Regions from separate parts of the Bacillus sp. KICET-3 genome, predicted to be linked through region 2. Evidence: riboswitches for the same ligand, from Rfam matches in the RefSeq annotation. Region 2 holds a riboswitch; the other holds the start of a gene.
The links. A riboswitch is a leader RNA that binds a small molecule or an ion and turns the genes downstream of it on or off. The one in region 2 is predicted to bind lysine.
Positions count from the first base shown of each region.

Region 1: it holds a riboswitch for lysine, as region 2 does, so the genes downstream of both, R5H20_RS16935 (aspartate kinase) here and R5H20_RS19545 (amino acid permease) in region 2, are expected to answer to the same signal.

Region 1 covers NZ_CP137345.1:3,310,307-3,322,140, forward strand. Annotated here, with positions in the region: gene R5H20_RS16905 (SDR family NAD(P)-dependent oxidoreductase) at 102-797, opposite strand; gene R5H20_RS16910 (acyl-CoA thioesterase) at 817-1,281, opposite strand; gene sdhB (succinate dehydrogenase iron-sulfur subunit) at 1,341-2,105, opposite strand; gene sdhA (succinate dehydrogenase flavoprotein subunit) at 2,102-3,865, opposite strand; gene R5H20_RS16925 (succinate dehydrogenase cytochrome b558 subunit) at 3,899-4,507, opposite strand; gene R5H20_RS16930 (YslB family protein) at 4,810-5,253, shown strand; gene R5H20_RS16935 (aspartate kinase) at 5,632-6,864, opposite strand; lysine riboswitch at 7,001-7,182, opposite strand; gene uvrC (excinuclease ABC subunit UvrC) at 7,246-9,018, opposite strand; gene trxA (thioredoxin) at 9,174-9,488, opposite strand; gene R5H20_RS16950 (electron transfer flavoprotein subunit alpha/FixB family protein) at 9,700-10,677, opposite strand; gene R5H20_RS16955 (electron transfer flavoprotein subunit beta/FixA family protein) at 10,731-11,504, opposite strand; gene R5H20_RS16960 (enoyl-CoA hydratase) at 11,536-11,834, opposite strand, start outside.
Region 2 covers NZ_CP137345.1:3,804,393-3,816,226, reverse strand. Annotated here, with positions in the region: gene R5H20_RS19575 (ROK family protein) at 1-251, shown strand, start outside; gene R5H20_RS19570 (aldo/keto reductase) at 342-1,187, shown strand; gene R5H20_RS19565 (MDR family MFS transporter) at 1,235-2,686, opposite strand; gene R5H20_RS19560 (LTA synthase family protein) at 2,891-4,747, opposite strand; gene R5H20_RS19555 (metal-dependent hydrolase) at 4,838-5,308, opposite strand; gene sspJ (small acid-soluble spore protein SspJ) at 5,533-5,676, shown strand; lysine riboswitch at 5,852-6,030, shown strand; gene R5H20_RS19545 (amino acid permease) at 6,143-7,549, shown strand; gene R5H20_RS19540 (FecCD family ABC transporter permease) at 7,699-8,763, shown strand; gene R5H20_RS19535 (FecCD family ABC transporter permease) at 8,763-9,782, shown strand; gene R5H20_RS19530 (ABC transporter ATP-binding protein) at 9,846-10,613, shown strand; gene R5H20_RS19525 (response regulator transcription factor) at 10,788-11,513, shown strand; gene R5H20_RS19520 (sensor histidine kinase) at 11,510-11,834, shown strand, end outside.

The DNA of each region.
Region 1 (11,834 bases), 490 kb from region 2:
TTCTGAAGGAGAAAAGGGTAACCGCTAACACCTATTTTTTGTGTTTTGAAAAAGGGTGCTTCGGCGGCAAACCGCGTCTCCCTGACGTTTCAGGCAGGCTTTTAAGGAAGGCATTTCAAGATCCATGCGATCATCCGCCATCTTTTTGTAATATAAGCGTGTTTTTTCTTTTTTTGAACAGCCTTGAGAATCTGGGCGGCGGCCTTCTCCGGAGAAGCTGCCCAAAACAGGTTTTCCGCTTTTGCAAGCGCCGTGTTGACAAAGCCTGGCTGAATTTCAGTGATCGCAATGTCAGCTCCTGCGCTTTTCACTTTTCGCCTCAGTCCCTTTACATAATGTGATACGAAAGCTTTTGAAGCGCTATAGGCGACGGCTGATCCGCTTGCTCTTAATGCGGCAACAGATGAGAGGGCGATCAAATGGCCGCGCCCATTGTGTAAGAAATGCTCCAGAAAAACGTTTGAACAAGCGGCAAACCCTGACACATTCACATCAATCGTTTCTTTTTGTTTGTGCCAGTCGATCCCGCTTTCGGTATATCCGACGCCTGAACAAATGAAAACCGCATCCACCTGCCCCAGCTCACGAATCAGTTCTTTTAACAGCATATTCGCTTGTTCAACATCAGCTACGTCAATCTTTTTGATATGTGAAAGGTTAGGCAGTTCATTCCGCAATTTGGTGAGCAGCTCTTCACGCCTGGCAGCAAGCCCCAGCACAACCCCGTTCTCTGACAGCTGTTTGGCCAGCTCTCTCCCGATCCCGGAACTCGCCCCGATCACTATTGCTTTTTTCATGTCTCTTCTCCCCTCATGATTATTTCTCAGGAAATGTGCCTAATAATTTCAGTCTTTGATCTTCCGTCCAGCTTTCGGGTTTCCCCGTATTTTTCGCAATCTGGACCATGACGGCTGTTCCTGTAAAACAGGGAGTACCCGCCTTGTTTTCCGCCAAGTAATGGAGCGTAAGCGAGGATGTTCCGACAGCTGCCGTTTTGACGCCGATTTTTAAGTTTTCATGGAGCATGACTTGCATGTGATAGTCGCACTGCTGGCTGGCCACGACCGGAATCGTCCGGCTTTCTGAATCAGCCAGATGATCCATCGTTTGAAGATGTTTAAAATAAGAAATTCTCGCTTCTTCAAAATATATGAACGGGGTCACATTATTCATGTGCCCGAACATATCCGTTTCCGAAAAGCGGACAGACACCTCCTCAAAAAAAGAAAACGACTGCCGCCATTCGGCGAATGACCCCTCAATATATGCAGGCAATTTCATTGGTTCCATCCCCTTTTTTTCATGAAAACACCTCTTCAAAACTGAAGAGGTGCGTTTCATTATTCCGTGTTGTCGCTTCCGAAGAAGTTTTTAAACGCCTGTACGGTGGTATCCCTGTTTAGTGCGGCGATTGACGTCGTCAAAGGAATTCCTTTCGGACATGCCTGCACACAGTTTTGCGAATTTCCGCAATTGGCAAGGCCGCCGTCACCCATGATCGCTTCAAGCCGTTCAGATTTGTTCATCGCTCCGGTCGGATGGGCGTTGAACAGGCGAACTTGCGAAAGCGGTGCAGGTCCCATGAAGCTTGATTTGTCATTGACGTTTGGACAAGCTTCAAGACAGACGCCGCATGTCATGCATTTTGACAGCTCGTAAGCCCACTGCCGTCTTTTTTCCGGCATTCTCGGCCCCGGCCCCAGATCATATGTGCCATCGATCGGCACCCAAGCTTTGACTTTCTTTAAGGAATCAAACATCCGGCTCCTGTCTACCTGAAGATCGCGAACAACCGGAAATGTTTTCATCGGCTCAAGGCGGATCGGCTGTTCGAGCTGGTCGATCAGCGCTGTGCACGATTGTCTCGGTTTTCCGTTAATGACCATGGAACATGCGCCGCACACTTCTTCCAGACAGTTCATATCCCAGGCAATCGGCGTCGTTTTTTCTCCTTTTGCATTGACCGGATTTCTTCTGATTTCCATTAATGCAGAAATGACGTTCATGTTTGGACGGTAAGCAATTTCAAACTCTTCCTGGTAAGGACTGGACTCCGCTGTATCCTGACGAGTGATGATAAACTTGATTGTCTGATTTTCACTCATGATTTCGCCACCTTTTTCTTCGAGTAATCCCGTTTACGCGGTGCGATTAATGAAACATCGACATCCTCATAATGGAATTTCGGGGCTTCAAAATCGCCTGCATGTTTCGCCATTGTCGTTTTCAGCCATTCCTCATCATTTCGTTCAGGGAAATCCGGTTTATAATGGGCGCCGCGGCTTTCGTTCCGGTTGTATGCGCCGAGTGTGATCACCCTTGCGAGCTGCAGCATGTTCCGCAGCTGACGCGTGAATACCGCTCCTTGGTTGCTCCATTTCGCCGTATCATTGATATTGATGCTGCTGTAGCGTTCCATGAGCTCCTGGATTTTTTCATCCGTTTGCAGAAGCTTGTCATTGTAGCGGACGACCGTCACATTGTCAGTCATCCATTCGCCGAGCTCTTTATGAAGCACATAAGCATTTTCATTGCCGTCCATCTTCATAACGTCCGCCCATTTTTCTTCTTCTTTTCTGATGTATGAATCATAGAGAGACGAAGATAAGTCCTCTGCGGATGTTTCAAGCCCTTGAATGTATTCAACGGCTTTAGGCCCGGCCACCATTCCGCCGTAGATCGCGGACAAGAGCGAATTCGCGCCAAGACGGTTTCCGCCGTGCATGGAGTAATCGCATTCGCCTGCGGCAAACAGCCCCGGAATGTTTGTCATTTGGTCGTAGTTGACCCAAAGTCCGCCCATTGAGTAGTGAACCGCAGGGAAAATTTTCATCGGCAGCTTGCGGGGGTCGTCCCCCATGAATTTTTCATAGATTTCAATAATGCCGCCAAGCTTGATATCAAGCTCTTTCGGATCTTTATGAGAAAGATCGAGATACACCATGTTTTCGCCGTTGATTCCGAGCTTCTGTCTGACGCAGACATCGAAAATTTCGCGAGTCGCGATATCACGCGGGACAAGGTTTCCGTATGCCGGATATTTTTCCTCAAGAAAGTACCAAGGTTTCCCGTCTTTATAGGTCCAGACCCGGCCGCCTTCGCCACGCGCCGATTCACTCATCAGCCTCAGCTTGTCATCACCCGGGATGGCCGTCGGGTGGATTTGGATGAATTCACCGTTCGCATAATATGCGCCCTGCTGGTAGACGATTGAAGCCGCTGATCCTGTATTGATCATGGAGTTCGTCGATTTTCCGAAGATGATTCCCGGTCCGCCGGTCGCCATGATGACGGCGTCCGAACGGAACGATTCAATTTCCATTGTCGTCAAATTTTGCGCGACGATGCCGCGGCACTTCCGATCATCATCAAGTACGGCGCCAAGAAATTCCCAGCCTTCATATTTGGAAACAAGCCCCGCAACTTCAAAGCGGCGGACCTGCTCATCAAGCGCATAAAGAAGCTGCTGACCTGTCGTTGCCCCGGCATACGCCGTTCTGTGATGCTGCGTTCCTCCGAAGCGGCGGAAATCGAGCAGCCCTTCCGGTGTCCTGTTGAACATGACCCCCATGCGGTCGAGCAGATGAATGATCGATGGCGCAGCCTCGCACATCGCTTTTACCGGCGGCTGGTTTGCCAAAAAGTCCCCGCCGTAAACCGTATCGTCAAAATGCTCCCAAGGGGAGTCTCCTTCACCTTTCGTATTAACCGCTCCGTTGATTCCGCCCTGCGCACATACTGAATGCGACCGTTTCACCGGAACGATTGAAAATAGTTTTACACTTGTTCCTGCTTCCGCAGCTTTAATGGTCGCCATCAGACCCGCAAGTCCTCCGCCGACGACGATAATGCTTGAGTTGCTCATGCCAGCCCCACTCCCTCTAGTAATCTAGTTCTTTTACACAAATGCCAAAATCGCTCTCAGCCCTACATAGGACAGCACAACAAAGACTCCCATTGTCACAAACGTGGAAATTCGCTGTGAACGCGGAGAAACCGTAATTCCCCAAGTGACAGCAAACGACCATAAACCGTTTGAAAAGTGGAAGATCGTTGAGAGGACACCTACAATGTAAAAGCCGAGCATGATCGGGGAGCTCAGAATATCAGCCATCATGTCAAAGTTTACCTCTGCCCCCATTTGGGCGGCAATCCGCGTTTGCCAGACATGCCAGCTGACAAAAATTAAGGTGATGATTCCTGTAACCCGCTGCAGAATAAACATCCAGTTTCTAAAGTAGCCGAATCTGTTCGCATTATTTTTCGCCGTAAACGCTATGTATACACCATAAACAGCATGATAAATCAGCGGAAGGAAAATCACGAAGATTTCCAACGCGTACCTGAACGGCAGGTTCTCCATAAAATGAGCGGCGTTGTTAAACGCCTCTTCTCCGCTTGCCGCAAAGTGATTGACAACCAAATGCTGGATGAGAAATATGCCCACCGGTATGACGCCAAGCAAAGAATGCAGTCTTCGATACACAAACTCTCTGTTCCCGGCCATTGCTTTACCCCCTAGTTGATAAGTGCAGTAAAATTGAAAGGTCTCCTATCCCCCGTCCTGTTTCAAATATCGCACTTTGTTAAGTTTTTATGACAATTTCATTTTACTCCTATGAGAAAAAAGCGTCAAGAAAACGCGTACATAAATTGAAATTTTCTAACATCTCACGAAATTTCAGAAATTTTTATTTTATTAAAATATAAATATATCAGATTTTTTTCTTTTGAAATTGCATGTCCGCGCTGTAATCTTCCCCCCCATTTAAGCTATAATAAACGAAGGAAAGAGGGGAGACATTGGATATGAACAAATATGAAGCAAACTTAGCGCAATTAAAAGAGCTGGAAGTCTCCGCATATGCCTATGAATTAATCAGGGAAGTGGTTCTTCCGGATATGCTGGGACAAGACTATGCCGACATGATGTATTGGGCCGGGAAAAACCTCGCCCGGAAGTTTCCGCTGGAATCATGGGAAGACATCCCTGCGTTTTTTCATGATGCAGGATGGGGAACGCTCACGATGGTTCATTCAAAAAAACAGGAACTTGAATTTGAACTTGAAGGCCCGCTGGTCTCCAATCGTCTCAAATTTCAAAAAGAACCCTGCTTTCAGCTTGAAGCCGGGTTTATCGCCGAACAAATCCAGCTGATGAACGAGCATATTGCCGAATCGTATGAACAAGTCAAAAAAAGAGCCGGAAAAGTCGTGTTAACGGTGAAATGGGATTTCAAAGATCCGGCTTGATCAAAAAGGGCTGCATGACATGACCGGCAGCCCTTTTGCAATAAGGTCAAAAGGCTTTGAATCCGCCTTCACTTTTTGGAGCCCATCCCTTCATTCCTTCAGCCAATAGTCATACTGCTTTTCCGCTTTATCCGACACCGACAAAAAGCTTGTGAATCGACCTCCTCATAAACCGGTCTGCCTTTATTTTTTTCTTATAAAAACACGCCCCGCCGACTGTCGAAATTCCGATATTCCCATGAACGGGCCAATAGATCTATAGGATTTCAGCGATATTATCATAAATAAGATTCAAATCTATGGTCATGATGGCACAAATTCCGAACTCCCTGTTATTAATAAAAGAAAGACATCCTAGAGGAGCCCCTCTAGGATGTTTTAATTGGCGGGAATACTGACTTTCGACAATTCAAAAGCATCATGCAACGCTTCGACCGCTTTCACCATATCGTTTTCATTGATCACGGTGGAGACTTTGATCTCAGACGTGCTGACCATTTTGACCTGGATGTTTTTTTCGGCAAGCACGGCGAACATTTCAGCGGCCACGCCCGGGTTGGAGATCATGCCGGACCCAACGATGGATACTTTGGCAAGCCTGTTTTCCGTCTCAATCTGTTCGTAGTCGAGCGCGTCTTTGTATTCTTCCAAAACCTCCACAGTTCTTGACAAGTCTTCCGTTTTCACGGAGAAGGATATCGACGTTTTGCTCGTGCTTGTGACGGATTGAATGATGATATCCACATTGATATTTTGTTTGGCGAGCGTTGTGAAAATCGTCGACAGCGTTGTCAGACCGCTTGAGAGGCCGCACACCGTGACGCGGGTAATTTGATCTTCAAACGCAATCCCTCTTACGACTAAATTTTCTTCCATTGATGATTCCTCCTCGATTAATGTTCCGGCTTCTTTTTCGGTGCTTGAACGGACCTCTAACGGGACCTGATAGTTTTTCGCGAATTCAACGGCTCTCGGATGAAGCACGCCCGCGCCAAGATTAGCGAGCTCAAGCATTTCGTCGTAGGAGATTCCGGCAAGCTTTCTCGCTGTCTTGACATAGCGGGGGTCTGTCGTGAAAACGCCTGGCACGTCTGTGTATATGTCGCATTTATCAGCTTTTAAAGCGGCAGCAAGCGCAACCGCCGTCGTATCGGAGCCTCCCCTTCCGAGCGTGGTGATTTCCCCGCCGTCTGTGATCCCCTGAAACCCGGCGACAACGACGATTTTCCCTTCTTTCAACCGCTCTTTCAGCCTGGTTGTCTCGATATCGGCGACCCTTGCGTTGCTGTGAATATTTTCGGTTTGGATGCCCGCCTGCCAGCCGGTATATGAAACGGCATCATATCCTTTTTCCTGCAAAGCCATTGTCAAGAGGGAAATCGTCACCTGTTCTCCGGTTGAAAGCAACATGTCCATTTCCCTGCGGCTCGGCTGCTCGGTGATTTCTTTGGCAAGACTGACGAGGGAATCCGTCGATTTTCCCATGGCGGAAACAACGACAATGACGTTATGCCCCCGCTTTTTTTCTTCAATGGCGCGGTTTGCGGCATTCAATATTTTTTCCACTGATCCTACTGACGTTCCGCCAAATTTTTGGACGATGAGACCCATATTTACCACCCTTTTTGTTTTCAGTCGTGTTTTCTTATGTATGAAGAAGAAAGCTGGATCGGCGTTAAAAAACAAAAAAGCAATGAGAGAATTCCCTCATTGCTTTTAATCAACCAAAAATGCCGATGATCCTAAACAACGAGATAGCTCTCCAAGAAAGCGAATTTCTTGACAGCCTCACATTTATTCAATGTAAAGCCAGCATGTAAAACGAATGGAGTTTTACCCGCTTCGGCGACGCTCCCCTTTCAGCTTTCTTCATCGAAATCCATCTTTCTCAGAAAGCTTACTCTTGAAGTTCGCACCTCTATCTTCACCATATAACACGATCTTATTATGAAATTAGTACAAATTCTATCAGATTCCTGTAAAAAGTCAATGTTATTTTTTCAGCGCCTCGAAAATCAATTGCGCCGTCTTCAGCGGAATGCCGGCTTTTTGAATGTCTTCCACGCTTGCTTCCTTCATTTTTTTGACGGAGCCGAATTGTTTTAGCAGCAGCTTTTTCCGCTGCTCGCCGACACCCGGAATTCCGTCAAGCACCGATTGGAAAGCGCTTTTTCCCCTCAGCTGCCTGTGAAAGCTGATGGCAAACCTGTGCACCTCATCCTGAATGCGCTGAAGCAAATAAAATTCCTGGCTGTTCCGTTCAAGCTGAACGATTTCAAGCGGATCGCCGATCAGAAGGTTCGATGTTCTGTGCTTGTCGTCTTTTACCAGACCGGCGACCGGAATATCGAGGTTGAGCTCATTTTCAAGTACGTCGACGGCAGCTGAAACCTGGCCTTTCCCTCCGTCAATCAAAATCAAATCGGGCAGCGGCAGGTTTTCTTTCAGCACCCTTGTGTATCTCCTTCTGACCACTTCACGCATTGATCCGTAGTCGTCAGGTCCTTCGACCGTTTTAATTTTATATTTGCGGTATTCTTTTTTGTTTGGCTTTCCGTCAAGAAATACGACCATGGCAGAAACGGGGTTTGTTCCTTGAATATTGGAATTGTCGAACGCTTCAATTCTGTACGGCGTATAGATGCCCAGCGCTTTGCCCAGTTTTTCAATCGCGCCGATCGTCCGCTCTTCATCTCGTTCGATCAGCGAAAATTTCTCTTTCAAGGCGAGCTTCGCGTTTTTATGGGCAAGGAGAAGCAGATCTTTCTTCGCCCCCCTTTTCGGCTGGCGGACGTTTACATCCAAAAACTCCTCAATCATGTCTTTATCGACGCTGTCAGGCACCAAAATTTCCTTCGGAAGAAAATGATTGTTTTTGGAATAGAACTGGCCGATGAACGTTAAAAATTCCTCATCCGCTTCCCTGTATAAAGGGAACATGCTGACATCCCTTTCAATCAGTTTTCCCTGTCTGATGAAAAAGACCTGAACGCACATCCAGCCTTTGTCATACGAGTAGGCAAATACATCGCGGTCCACCATATCATTCAGCATCATTTTTTGTTTTTCCATCGTTGACTCGATATGGGCAATCTGATCGCGGTATTCCTTCGCCCTTTCAAACTGCAGGTTTTCCGAGGCTTCGAGCATCTTCTCTTCAAGTTCTTTTTTGACCTCTTTATAGCCGCCCTTTAAAAAACGGGTAATGTCTTCAGTCAGCTCTCTGTTCGTCTCCTCAGTCACGTCATAGACACACGGCGCCAGACACTGGCCGAGATGATAGTACAGACAGACGCGGTCAGGCAGCTTCGCGCATTTCCTCAGCGGGTAAAGGCGGTCGAGCAGTTTTTTCGTCTCCCTTGCGGCTTGCACATTCGGGTATGGGCCGAAATAGCGGCCTTTGTCTTTTTTGACCTTCCGCGTGACGATCAGTTTTGGATGCCGTTCATTCGTTATTTTGATAAAAGGATAGCTTTTATCATCCTTGAGCATTACATTATATTTCGGATCATATTTTTTGATTAAGTTCATTTCGAGAATGAGCGCTTCGATATTTGATGAAGTGACAATGTATTCAAAGTCTTCGATTTCACTGACGAGCCTCTGTGTTTTCGCATCGTGGGAGCCGCTGAAATAGGAGCGGACCCTGTTTTTTAATATTTTTGCTTTCCCCACGTAGATCACGGTCTGCTGCCTGTCTTTCATTAGATAGCAGCCCGGCTGATCGGGAAGAAGGGCAAGCTTTTCTTTGATTGTTTTATTCATCAAAAATCCTTCCTTGTTTCGGCGTTTTTCATACTTTCAGTTTATCATGACCGACCACATGTTCTCCACAATTGGAGGCCTCACCTGGGAGAAAATCGGCATATCCATATGAAAAAAGCGATCCCTCTGGAATCGCCTTTTTCTCCGTTTATATCTTACAAATGTTTGTTGACAAGCTCTTCAAGCGCTTCTTTTGGCTTAAAGCCGACGGATGTTTCAACAACTTCGCCGTCCTTGAATATGAGAAGAGTCGGGATGCTCATCACACCGTATTTGCCGGCTGTTTCCTGGTTTTCGTCAACATCGATTTTTACGATTTTCAGTTTGTCGCCCATTTCCTGATCCAGCTCTTCAAGTACAGGAGCGATCATTTTGCATGGTCCGCACCAAGGAGCCCAAAAATCGGCGAGAACGACGCCTTCACTTGTTTCAGATGAAAATGTTTGATCAGTTGCTTTTACGATAGCCATTCTTTCATTCCTCCAATTGTGAAATTATGCTTTTTAGTATAGCATCTCCCTTTGGTTCACGCTAACATAATGCTTGAGTATACGTTTCCCTATCCGCAGAGTTTTAGACATACTGATTTTCAGCTGCTGGCAAAAATGCGGGATACCCCATTTTATTTCCGGCTGATGGTGAATGTGCCTAACAAAAAACCGGCCTTGCCGGCCGGTTTTTTCAAGTGCTGACGCTCAGCTTTTTAAATTCTTCAGTCAAAAGAGGGACGATTTCAAACAAATCTCCGACAATGCCGTAGTCTGCAATCTTGAAAATATCAGCTTCAGGATCTTTGTTGATGGCGACGATGATTTTGCTGTTTGACATCCCGGCGAGATGCTGAATCGCTCCCGAGATCCCGCAGGCGATATAAAGATCCGGTGTCACGACTTTCCCGGTTTGGCCGATTTGCAGGGAATAATCGCAGTAATCTGCATCACACGCCCCCCTTGAAGCCCCGACTGCACCCCCGAGCACATCCGCCAGTTCCTGCAGCGGCTTGAAGCCGTCAGCGCTTTTCACCCCGCGTCCGCCGGCGACGATGATTTTCGCTTCGGATAAATCGACGCCTTCGGATGTTTTTTTCACCACGTCTTTAATGATCGTTCTGATGTCTGTTATATTGACCGGCATGCTTTCGACCGCGCCCGTCCGGCTTTCGTCCTGAGCGAGCGGTGCAATGTTGTTCGGCCTGATCGTCGCGAAAATCGTTTCGTCTTCAGAAATGATCTTTTCAAACGCTTTCCCTGAATAGATCGGCCTCGTAAAGACGACATTCCCCCCAGCCACGCTGACGTCGATGGCATCTGAGATCAGCCCCGTCCCTAAGCGGGCCGCAAGCTTCGGAGTAAAGTCTTTTCCCATTGATGTATGTCCGGCGATGATGGCATCAGGGTTTTCTTTTTCGAGGATCGGCAAAAATGCTTGCGCATAGCCGTCCGATGTGTAATGCTTGAGCATCTGATCCTCGGCCGTCAGCACCTTATCAGCGCCGTGCTGAATCAGTTCGGACGCATATTGTGAAACGCTTTCACCGATCAGAACCCCGATCACCTCTCCTCCTTCGGCAATCGTTTTCCCCGCGGCGATCGCTTCAAAGGTGACATTTCTTAATGAGCCGTCCCGGCATTCTCCCAATACGATAACTTTTTTGCTCATACCCATTTCCCCCTGTATTTTGATGACCGTGTTTTGGCTTTCCCTTTTTCGCCTCAAATCACTTTGGCTTCGCTTCTCAGCAGCGACACAAGGTCTGCCGCCTGCTGCTCCGGTTCTCCCGCAAGGATTTTGCCGGCTTCTTTTTGCGGAGGCAGAAAGCGTTCGATCGTCTTTGTTTTCGCGGCAACATCTTCTTCGTCAATATCGAGGTCGTCAAGCTCAAGTTCATCAAGAGGCTTTTTCTTCGCTTTCATAATCCCCGGAAGCGAAGGATAGCGCGGTTCATTTAAGCCCTGCTGGGCGGTTGCGACAAGCGGAAGTGACGTCTGAACCACTTCAAGATCCCCCTCTGCATCGCGTTCCGCTTCAACATCGCTGCCGTTTACCGTCAGCTTTGTGATCGTTGTGACGCACGGAATGCCAAGCAGCTCGGCCAACCGCGGCGCAACCTGGCCCGATCCGCCGTCAATCGCCACATTTCCGCCGAGAATGATGTCGTATTCCCTGTCTTTCAAATAATGATAAAGGATGACTGATGCTGTATATTGGTCGGCGTCTTCCAGGTCGTCTTCAATATTGATCAAAACGGCTTTGTCGCACCCCATCGCAAGGGCTGTTCTAAGCTCTTTTTCAGCTTCCTCTTCACCGACGGTGACGACCGTAATCTCGCCGCCGTGCTTCTCCTTTAATTGGAGCGCTTCTTCAATCGCGTATTCGTCGTACGGGTTGATGATGAACTCCGCTCCGTCCTGACTGATTTCCCCTTGTTCAATCTGAATTTTTTCTTCCGTGTCAAACGTGCGCTTCATTAAGACGTAAATGTTCATATTCACTTTATCCCCCTTGTTTTTCCGTTTGTTACTCCCCTTTGAAATGCGGCTTGCGCTTCTCCAGAAAGGCTTGAATCCCTTCTTTTGCGTCTTCTGAACGGAACGCTTCGCCAAAGTGCTTTCCTTCAAGCTTCAGGCTTCCTTCATAGGAATAAACCTTGCTTGAATAGAGAAGCTCGATCACATAAGCAAGCGTCTGCGGGCTTTTTTCGGCAAATTTCCCGGCCAGCTCTTTCGCTTTCTGAAGGACTTCTGCCTCGTCTTTCGCCAAAATGGTGACGAGTCCGTAGGCAAACGCTTCTTTTCCGGAAATCGGCTCAGATGTTC
Region 2 (11,834 bases):
TGGCTCAGGCGCTTATGCACTATATTTTGATTTTATGTCCGGAAAAAATCGTGATGGGCGGAGGAGTCATGAAGCAGCAGCAATTATTCCCGCTTATTCGTGAAAAGCTTTCCGAATATGTAAACGGATATCTCGTCCTCCCGGATCTTGATCAGTATATCGTGCCGCCGGGTCTTGGCGACGATGCGGGAATCACGGGAGCGCTCGCTTTGGCTTTGGCTTTGCCTGAGCGGGCAGCAGAAGGCAAATGAGCAATTTATTATGTCAATTCCCTCCAATATGAGATAATGGACATGATGCTTATTTAAGCATTCTGAATAAATGAAAGGTGGTCATTCAATATGGTAAGCAGTTTACAAGACACTGTTACATTACATAACGGAGTGAAAATGCCGTGGTTTGGTCTTGGGGTCTTTAAAGTAGAAGAGGGCAGCCAAGTCGTCGAATCTGTAAAAGCAGCCATTAAAAACGGATACCGGAGCATTGACACAGCTGCGATCTATCAAAATGAAGAAGGCGTCGGCAAAGGGATTAAAGAATCAGGCGTTGGCCGCGAGGAGCTTTTCGTCACTTCAAAAGTTTGGAACGGTGACCAGGGCTATGAGCAGGCGTTGGCCGCTTTTGATGAAAGCCTTAGAAAGCTTGGCCTTGACTACCTTGATTTATATTTGATTCACTGGCCTGGAAAAGATAAGGCCAAATTTAAAGATACATGGCGCGCATTGGAGAAGCTGTATAAAGACGGCAAAGTCAGAGCGATCGGCGTCAGCAATTTTAATGTGCATCATCTGGAAAGCTTATTGGAAGATGCAGAAATCAAGCCGATGGTCAACCAGGTCGAATTCCACCCGCGCTTAACACAGCTTGAATTAAGAGAATACTGCAAAAAGCAGGGGATTCAGCTTGAAGCATGGTCTCCATTGATGCAAGGTAAACTCCTTGACAATGAAGTGCTTGCTGACATCGCCAAAAAATACAACAAATCTGTCGCTCAAATCATTTTGCGGTGGGATCTGCAAAGTGAAGTCGTTACGATTCCGAAATCAATCAAGGAACACAGAATTATCGAAAACGCCGATATCTTCGACTTTGAACTATCCAAAGAAGATATGGAAAAAATCGACGCCCTCAACAAAGACGAGCGCGTAGGTCCTGATCCTGAAACGATGACAAACGGCTTCGAATAAAATCGCAAACAAAATCCCGGGTTCTTGTCATGAACCCGGGATTTTGTCTATTCTTCGTGCAACACGAGGCGGCTTTTGGCCGGTTTACGTCTGCGGTCATTCAGCGGTCCGCGGCGATTATGTTTAATAAAGAATGCGAGGACCAATCCGACGCCTGATAAACCGGCCGCGGTCATAAAGGCCAGATTGACGCCGTGGATCATCGCTGTTTCCGAGCCTGGGCCCGCCGGATCAGCTAAAGCCCGCTGCGTCATGATTGTGATCAGAATCGCCGTTCCGATTGAACCGGACATTTGCCTCATCGTATTGTTCATGGCTGTGCCATGCGGTATCAGGTGGCGCGGAAGCTGGTTCAGCCCGGCTGTCGTCACCGGCATTAACACCATTCCCATTCCGACCATTCGAAACGCATAGACGGTCGACAGGTATGCGAAAGGAGTCGCCTCTGACAGGTGTGTCAACAGCAGCGTCGTAACGAAAATGGTCGTCAAACCGGTAATGCTTAACACCCGCGCCCCGATTTTATCGAAAATTCTTCCGGTAATCGGCGACATCAAGCCCATGACAACAGCTCCCGGAAAAAGCATCATCCCTGATTCCATTGCGGTGAAATGGCGCATATCCTGCATGTAGATCGGAACGATTGTCGCAGCCCCGATCATCGCCATAAAGACGACCATGCCGATGACCGTGGCAAGCGTGAACATCGGATATTTAAATACCCTGAATTCCAAAATCGGCTCTTTTAAATGGAGCTGCCTCCATATAAACCAAAACAGGGTGACGGCACCAATCGCAAATCCGGCCAGCACATCCGGGCCGGTCCAGCCGTCGACGCCTGCGCTGCTGAACCCGTAAAGAATGCCGCCGAATCCAAAAGAAGACAAAATGATCGAAGGCACATCCATCTTGGGCGATGTTTGTTCTGTCACATTTTTCAAAATAAACGAGGCGATGATCATATCAATAATTGCGAACGGCAGAAGAAGATAAAACAATACTTCCCACGGATAACGGTCGACGATCCAGCCCGATAGCGTCGGTCCGAGCGCCGGGGCAAAGGCGATGACAAGACCGACCATCCCCATCGCTGAGCCGCGTTTTTCCTTTGGAAAGATCAGCAGAAGCACTGTCTGCATTAAAGGCATCATGATCCCCGCGCCGGCCGCCTGTACGATTCGTCCAACAATTAAAGCGGGAAAGCTGAACGATAATGCGCAGATCAGGGTTCCTGCCGTAAATAATGACATGGCGGCCATAAACAGCTTTCTCGTCGTGAATTTTTCAATTAAAAACGCCGTAACCGGAATCATAATCCCGTTTACAAGCATAAAAACGGTCGTCAGCCACTGGGCGAGCCCCGGGGTAATGTTCAAATCCCGCATGATAGGCGGCAGCGCCGTCGTCAGCAGCGTCTGGTTTAAAATGGCGATAAAAGTCCCGGTAATCAATACGGCAACAATCGGCATTTTGTTTATCTTTTGTTGTGTTTCACTCATTTTAAAACCTTCTTATTCAGAAATTTTATAACACTTCATGAAATAATCGGCACCCGAAACAAAATTGTCTATTCATTAGATTATCGAAGGATTAGCAAATCCGCAAGGCCATATCGAACATTCGGTATATAATACCCAACCGTCCGCAAATTTAAACAGCCCCTCCCACCGCAGTAAATGCTTGTGGGAGGGGGCGAAACAGACTTATTTTTTATAAAACCTCAACAAATCTCCATTGATGATTTTATCGGACAGGGAAAGCTCCTCATTCGCTTTCTCTTTCAAAGACCCGCATTTGTCTTTCGCATCCTCAAGGAGCTCTCCGGTTTTTTGATTGTAGCAGGCATTTTTCGTATAGAGATAGTCGTTTGTAATAAAGCTTCCATTCCTTAGTACGGCGAAAGGCATTCGCTCGTTAGAAAATAGATCGTTTCCAAACTGGATCATGCCTTTTGTATCGACTCCCAGCAAATGAAGCAATGTCGGTTTGACATCGATTTGTCCGCCTATTTCTGAAATGGTTTGCGGCTTTTTGTCGGTAATCCCCGGGATGTGGATAATCAATGGGACACGCTGAAGCTGGACAGTATCATACGGTGTGATTTCGCTTTTTCCTAAAAATTGGGCGAGTGCATCGTTATGTGCTTCAGAAATGCCGTAGTGGTCCCCCATAAAGACAATCACCGAGTGTTCATACAGCCCGTTTTCTTTCAGCTTCGCGATAAAATGCTTCAGTGCTTCGTCCTGGTAGCGCACTGTCGTTACATAGCGGTTTAACACCTCGCTGTTTGAATCATATTCATCAATCAGCCGATCCTTGTCATCAATTTGGAATGGAAAGTGGTTGGTCAGCGTAATCAGGCTGCTGTAAAACGGCTGCGGCAATTCCTTCATGATATCTGCGGACTGCGCCAAAAATTCTTTATCCTTCAGTCCCCAGCCTGTTGAATTATCATCTGTCACATTGAAATTATCCACATCATAAAAGCGGTCAATGCCGAGAGAGCCGTACATGACGTCCCTGTTCCAGAACTTTTTGTTGTTGGCATGAAATACGGCGGAGGTATAATCGTTTTTCGACAGTGTTTTATATATCGAATTGTATTGATTTTCGCTTTTGGTAAAAAAGACAGCTCCGCTTAACGACGGATAAAGAGAATTGGCGACGATAAACTCGGAATCAGAGGTTTTTCCCTGTTCGGTCTGCTGATAAAAGTGGTCAAAATAATAGCTCTTTTTAATGAATTGATTCAAAAACGGAGTGATTTCTTTTCCGTTCACTTTTTCATCGATGACAAAGCTTTGCGTCGATTCAAGCGTCACGAAAATGACATTGCGCCCTTTAGCGGTGCCGAACATCTCTTTGTTTGGCTTGCTGTAGTCGGCATTTGTATAATTTTCGATCGTCGCCAGACTGTTCTCATCCGCAACCGCCTTTTGCGTCAAATTAAACGTTTGCGTAATCCCGTCGAACAGATGGAACTGGTACAATCCGATATGCTTGACCAGCACTTCCCTGTCAAAGGAGTTGGCTAATAATTTCGGCTGATCGAGTTCTGATAAGGCGAGATTAAAAAGCGCGATTCCGGCTGCTGCGGTATAGTAGAGTTTGATGGCTTTCCGCGACGGCTTCACTTCTGTTTTCCGGCGTTTTGCCAGCCATGCGAGTAAAGCCAAGTCAAAGAAAAGAACGATAAATAAAGGATTGAACAGCTCCTGAAAACTGCTTCCGAGTCCCCCGAGGTTTTTGGCCTGGAACAACACGGGGATTGTAATAAAATCAATATAAAAACCGTAAAAAATGCAGTTTGCGATCAGAATGCCCGTAAGTATGACGTTTGCAGCGATTAGAAACAGCCGCTTTGTTTTTTCGCGGCAAAAAAGACTGATGCCGAATACGGGGATGAGAAAGCTAAGCGGGTTCAAAAACAGAATCAGCTCCTGCAGCGCATTGTCAATCTGCAGGTGAAACCCCAGTTTGTAGATGAAATACGTCTTCATCCACATGAAAAAAATCGATAAGCATAAAAACCACTGCTTTTTGAAAAAATGTTCTTTCATTTATCAATAGCTCCTCACAAATTCTTAGCCCCGCATATGTTTAAATTACTAAAAAAAACTTTCGGTGGCAAATAAAACTAATTTCGCCGTTCATGCCATTAAGACGGCAATAAAATAACATGAAAGAATGGTGAGGGCAGCCATTACGCCCTGTTCGGCTTTGCCGCCTGTTTTAATGTAAAGCGGCAGGCGGATTCTGATTGATGAAGGAAAGAAAAGCTTGATGCCGTTTGTCGTCCCCGCATCAAGCAGCAGATGGCTGGCCATTCCCGCCATCAGTCCGACCAAAATGCTCTGATTTGCAAAGTATAAATGTGCAGCAAATGCGGTAAGCAGTAAAAAAAGCAGGCTGTGCGTGAATGTCCTGTGGCCGAATATCGAACTGACCAGCGTTGATAAAATCGGAAGCTTTCTGCCTATTTTGCTTTTCGTGTGGCAAATATCGGGTATCAATGCGCCAAGAACGCCTGAAGCGGTCATAAATACGGGATCATATCCATAAAAATAAGCGACAGCCGTACAAGAAGCGACTCCCCCCATAATGTGTGTTTTTCCTGTCATATTCGCTTCTCCTTTAAGACCTAATTCCTAAAGAAAACTATATCAAGAGATCTGAAGGCCTTCAAGACTGATTCTGCCGACTTTCGGGCTTGATTTTTTTTTCGGGAAGAATATGCGAAAACGGAAACATCCCGCAGCTGGATGCAATGGGTAAAGCTTGCAGCATATTTTTTTGATGATAAGACAAATTAAAATTGTACCAAATTTTTAAAGAGGTGATTCATGTGGGTTTTTTCTTCAATAAAGATCGGGGAAAAAATAAAGCCAAAGATCAGAACGCCGTTCAGGGGGCGCTTGAAGATGCAGGGGCGGCATTAAAAGGAGACCCTCTGCAAGAGGCGGTCCGAAAAAACAAAAATAACCGATAATCGCCATAAATGGATGGGGACCTGCGCGCTCCGTCCGCCAAGGCTGCCGAAGCAGGCGGCCTTTTACGTTGATATGCAGGCTTCAACCGTTTTTCCATCAGTTCCCTTTGACAGATCAAAATTTCTCTGGTAACCTTCGGATGTGAATATGTGATAAATCCTCACTCTTAACTCTTAGTGAGGTAGAGGTTGCGCGGATGATAAGTCGCGCATGTGAGGCTGAATTGGAGCCTGTGATCATGCGTAAAAGGCATCAGCGCCGAAGCATAAAGAAGCCATTCATTCTTTATGCTGGGTCTGCATTGAATAAGTGCAGGACTGCCGCGGGGTTCCCTGCGGAGGGCTATCCGGAGATCAAGAGTGTATGTTGTTTTGGCATGGACTTTTGTTCATGCTTTTTTTATTTTGACTGATCTCACGGTCTGGTCCGGCATATTTTTTATAAAATGCTCGGAGGTATTATAAGATGGAACAGACAAAAAAATGGGGCTTCTGGCTTTTAACGGCGTTTGTCGTCGGAAATATGGTCGGCTCCGGAATTTTTATGCTCCCAAGCACGCTCGCCCAGACGGCAAGTCCGCTTGGTGTAACGGTGGCATGGCTTGTGACGGGTGCGGGCGTTTTAATGATCGCTCTCGTATTCGGACATTTATCGATCCGCCGTCCGGATCTGAAAGCGGGCCCGCAAAGCTATGCAAGGGCGCTCTTCTCAGATCCGAAAAAAGGAAACGCGGCTGGCTTTACAATGGTGTGGGGCTACTGGGTGGCAAGCTGGATCAGCAATGTGGCCATCATCACGAGCCTTGCCGGTTATTTGACAACATTCCTGCCGATTTTAACTGATGGACGCAAGATGTTTGAGATTGGCGGGCATGCCGTCACACTCGGACAGCTTTTGACATTTATCGTCTGCACGATTCTGTTGTGGGGCACTCATTTCATTCTCGTCACAAGCTTAAACGGAGCCGGAAAACTCAACTTTTTGGCGACGTTTTCCAAAGTGCTCGGATTTGTTCTGTTTATTGTAGCCGGATTATTCGTTTTTCAGGTGTCTTTATTTGAATCATTTTATTTTCCTGTTGAAGCTGAAGGAAAAAGCGTGGGGCTTGGCGGTCAGGTCTATAATGCGGCGATTTCAACGCTGTGGGCGTTCGTCGGCATCGAGTCAGCCGTTATCTTATCAGGGCGCGCTTCTTCGCAGCGGGATGTCAAACGGGCTACGATTACGGGACTGCTGATCGCGCTTGGCATTTATATGATTATTACACTCATTACGATGGGCATTATCCCGCATGACCAGCTGAAGGCTTCAGATAAGCCGTTTGTTGATGTGCTGCACGCGATTATCGGCGGCTTGGGGAGCGTTGTGATGGCCATTCTGGCGATCGTTTCCCTGTTCGGCTCCATGCTCGGCTGGATTTTGATCGGGTCAGAAGTTCCATACCAAGCCGCTAAGGCTGGCGATTTTCCTGCTTTTTTTGCGAAGACGAACAAAAAAGGAAGTCCTGTCAATTCGTTGATCGTCACGAATGTCATGTCTCAGATTTTTATATTCTCGACGATTTCCGGAACGATCAGCCAGGCCTTTACGTTCTTGACGACATCGGCGACGCTGGCTTATCTTGTCCCATATTTGATTGCAGCACTATTCAGCCTGAAGCTCATCCTAAAAGGGGAAACTTATGATGAGCTGAAAGGATCGAGACTGGGCGACGGCATCATTGCACTGGCAGCTCTTGCTTATTCTTTATGGGTGATCGTCTCCGGAACGTCTGATTTACTTACCTTTATATTGGGAATCGGATTGTTCTTTGTCGGACTTGTCATCTACCCGTTTGCGGCCAAAAGGTTTGGCAAGAATCGGCAGTCATGAGCCATGGGCCCGCGGTCTTCTTTCGAAGATCAGCGGGCTTTTTTTCATTTGATAAATTTTTTCTTAAAAATTCGGCCTGAGACTGATATACTATAAAATGAAAATGATAATCGTTATCGATTGTAGATATAGGAAAGGAATGGCATCGATTGGGGTCATACAGAAATATTCATCAGATCACCAGCGGGGACGAGCCGGAGCATGAAGAACGGCTGGTAAGCCGTCCCCTTGGAGCCGTATTTGTCCTTCTGGGCGGACTTGTCATCCTGTTGTTCGGCGGGGCATTATCGATAGCCCTCGGTGCGGCTGATATCAAGCTTGGCACTGTATGGGACGCGCTTTTTCACTTTGATTCAAAAAATACGGCCCATCAAATTATTTTGGAGCTCAGGCTGCCGAGGACGGTCAGTGCAATGCTTGTCGGCGCTTGTCTGGCCGTTTCCGGCGCGATCATGCAGGGCATGACGAGAAATCCGCTCGCTTCGCCGGACATTATGAGCGTGACAGACGGCTCGGCATTTGCGATAGCCGTCGCTTTTGCCTGTTTTCCCGGCATCTCTGCCCTCGGGCTGATGGCCTGGTCATTTGCCGGGGCGGGTTTGGGAGCAGCGATTGTTTTTGCGGTCGGAATGTTTTCAAAAGGCGGCCTTACTCCTGTAAAGCTGGCCTTGGCGGGAACGGCGGTCGGAACGTTTCTCAGGGCGCTGTCATCAGGCATTGCGATACATTTTGATGTAGCCCGCGATGTGAGCTTTTGGTATGCCGGCGGTATCGCAGGCATGAAATGGTCGAGCGTAGAGCTTTTGGTTCCCGCAGCGGCACTCGGATTGATGCTTGTCTTTTTGATCGCCCGTTCGATAACCGTTTTAAGCTTGGGAGAGGAATTGGCAAAAGGGCTTGGCCAATCGACAAACACGGTCAAAACGATCGGGGTCGTTTCCGTCGTTTTGCTTACGGGTGCCGCAGTGTCTGTGGCAGGCTCGATTGGTTTCATCGGTTTGATCATCCCGCATATTACCCGGTTTTTGGCCGGCATGGATTATCGCTGGATCATTCCGTGTTCAGCGGTGTTGGGGGCTGTGCTTCTCCTTTATGCCGACATAGCGGCAAGGATGATCAACCCTCCTTTTGAAACACCGGTTGGAGCGGTGACGGCGCTTGTCGGCGTCCCATTCTTTCTCTATTTGGCCCGGCGTGAAGGGAGGGGGCTGTAATGGAGACCATCAAAAACAAAAACAGCCGCGCGGCAGTGATCATGCTGGTTATGGCCGCGCTGATCACCGGCGTGTTTTTACTCAGCCTGAATAGGGGAGAGATTCGGATTGCTCCGCTTGACACGCTGAAAACGTTGTTTGGAGCCGGCACGCCGCAAGACGAGCTAGTGTTATTTGAGTTTCGCCTGCCGCGCATGATTCTTGCAATGATCATCGGCGCCGGGATTGCCGCAGCGGGGGCCGTCTGGCAGGGGATTTCCCAAAACGACCTGGCTGATCCGGGGATTTTGGGAATCAATGCCGGAGCGGGTTTTGCCGTGGTTCTGTTCATCTTCTTTTTACAGGGGTCAATCGACCGCCTCGAAGCAAGCATGATGTTTTCCCTGCCGATTTTTGCATTTATAGGAGCTTGCATTTCGGTCATTTTGATTTATTTGCTCGCATGGAAAAAGGGGCTTAATCCTGTCCGCCTAGTTTTGGTCGGCATCGGAGTCAACGCCGCATTTGGCGCGGCCATTCTCATGCTGCAGCTGAAAATGGATCCAAACGATTTTATGCAGGCGACCGTATGGCTTTCGGGAAACATATGGAACGCCAACTGGAGCTTTGTTTGGGCAACCCTTCCATGGATTGCCGTATTGCTTCCTTTTATCCTATATAAAGCGCGCTATTTAAATGTACTTAATCTTGGCGATCAGATTGCTGCCGGCCTTGGAACGGCCGTTGAAAAAGAACGGCGCACACTGCTGTTGGCCGCGGCAGCTCTCAGCGGCGCCTGCGTGGCGGCGGGGGGCAATATCACCTTTCTCGGTCTGGTTGCTCCCCATATCGCAAGAAGGCTTGTCGGGCCGAAACATCAGCTTTTGATACCGGCGTCTGCGTTGACGGGGGCTTTGCTCTTTTTGCTGGCCGATTTGATCGGCAGAAATCTCCTCGCGCCATCGGAGATTCCCGTCGGACTAGTCATTTCCGTTTTAGGCGCGCCGTACTTTATATATTTACTGATGAAAACAAATTAAAGAAGGGAAGATTGCAAAGTGTCTCTTTCTACAAATGAGCTGGGGATTGGCTATGGCGAGCAGATGATTGTCGAAAATCTAAATCTTACAATTCCAAAGGGAAAAGTCACGACGATGATCGGGCCAAATGGCTGCGGAAAATCAACGATTTTGAAGACCATGGCCCGAATCCACCGGTCCAAAACAGGCGCCGTCTATTTGAACGGAAAGGCAATCCATCAAATGCCGACGAAAGAGATCGCCAAACAAATGGCGATTCTTCCGCAAACGCCTGAAGCTCCCGGCGGCCTTACCGTATATGAACTTGTGGCATACGGCCGCTTTCCCCACCAAAAAGGTATGGGCAGACTGACAAAAGAAGACCGCCGCATCATTGAATGGTCGCTTGAGGTTACAGGAATGCTGCCGTTTCATGAGCGGCCGATTGAAGCCCTTTCCGGGGGCCAGCGCCAGCGCGTCTGGATCGCCATGGCCCTCGCCCAAGAGACGGAGCTGCTCTTGCTTGACGAACCGACGACCTATTTGGATTTGGCCCATCAGCTTGAAATCCTCAAGCTTTTGGAAAAGCTGAACCAGGAACAGGAACGGACGATCTTGATGGTCATCCATGATCTGAATCATGCGGCCCGATTCGCCCATCACATGGTAGCGTTAAACAGCGGCAAGATTATTAAAGAGGGAACGCCGGAGGAAGTCATGACGCCGGAAGTATTAAAGCAAGTGTTTCAAATCGACGCCCAGATCGTTGCAGATCCGCGCACAGGCAAACCTGTATGCCTGACCTATGATCTTTTTGAGAAAGAAGAGGCAAAAAAGCTGGCAACCGGATAAAACAGACACGAAAATGTGTCTGTTTTTTTGTCCCGGTATTTCCGTTTTTGAAAGAAGATTTCTGAAAAAGTTTATTTTTACTTTAAAATCTGAAAAATACGGCCGATATAGATAGGATAGATGGTAAGATGAGGATATAAAAAACATGCAAGAGACAGAAAGGAAAGAAGGAAATTGGAGAATGCAACGATTTTGATTGTGGATGATGAGGATGCCATTGTTCAGATGGTCAAGCGCGTCCTCACGAAAGAAGGCTTTACCGAAGTCTTGACCGCGAACAGCGCCGAAGAGGCCCTTGACCTCGTCAAAAAAGAAACCGTACATTTGATTCTTCTTGATGTCATGATGCCTGGGCAGACCGGATTTGAAGTGTCTCCCGAGCTTCGGCGCCATACCAATGCCCCGATCTTTTTTCTGACCGCGAAAACATCTGATCTTGATAAGCTGTCAGGATTTGCATACGGCGCGGATGACTATATTACAAAACCTTTCAATCCGCTGGAATTAATCGCCAGAATAAAAGCTCATTTAAAAAGAACATACATACAAAAGGAAGTTGCTGCATCTGTCGCATCTTCATACGAATATGAACGATTCACGTTTCACCCCGACTTCGCCGAGCTGATCGTCGATGGCGAGGCTGTCAGCTGCTCCGCCCAGCTGCTTCAGCTTCTTCAATACTTTTGCGATCATCCGAACAGGGTGCTGTCAAAGGATCAGATTTATGAAAAGGTGTGGGGGGTCCCGTCATACGGCGACAGCAACACCGTGATGGTACATATCCGAAAGCTGAGAGAAAAAATTGAAGCAGATCCGAGCAATCCCGAATACATTGTCACGATTCGCGGATTAGGCTATAAATTCATCCCTAACAAAGCAAGAAAAGAGAGTGAAGGATGAAGCTCAGGGGAAAATTAGTTCTGCATTTTACGAGTCAAATTTTTTTAATTTTACTGCTTGTCGGCGCCATCCTGTTTTTATCCTTTATTTTCTTCGGGCTGCAATTGAGTGAAAGTGAAACAGATGCCGGTCTGGCAAAAGCGACATCAGACACATTTGAAACATGGATCACCGTTGATGACGACAACAATTGGGAGATTGATGATCTCTTAAAATATGCCGTTGATAAGCAGGGGGGCTGGCTTCAAATATTAAACGGGAAAGAGGAAACCGTTTATTCGTATCATCTTCCGCCGGAGATCCAAAAAAAGTATCATAGAG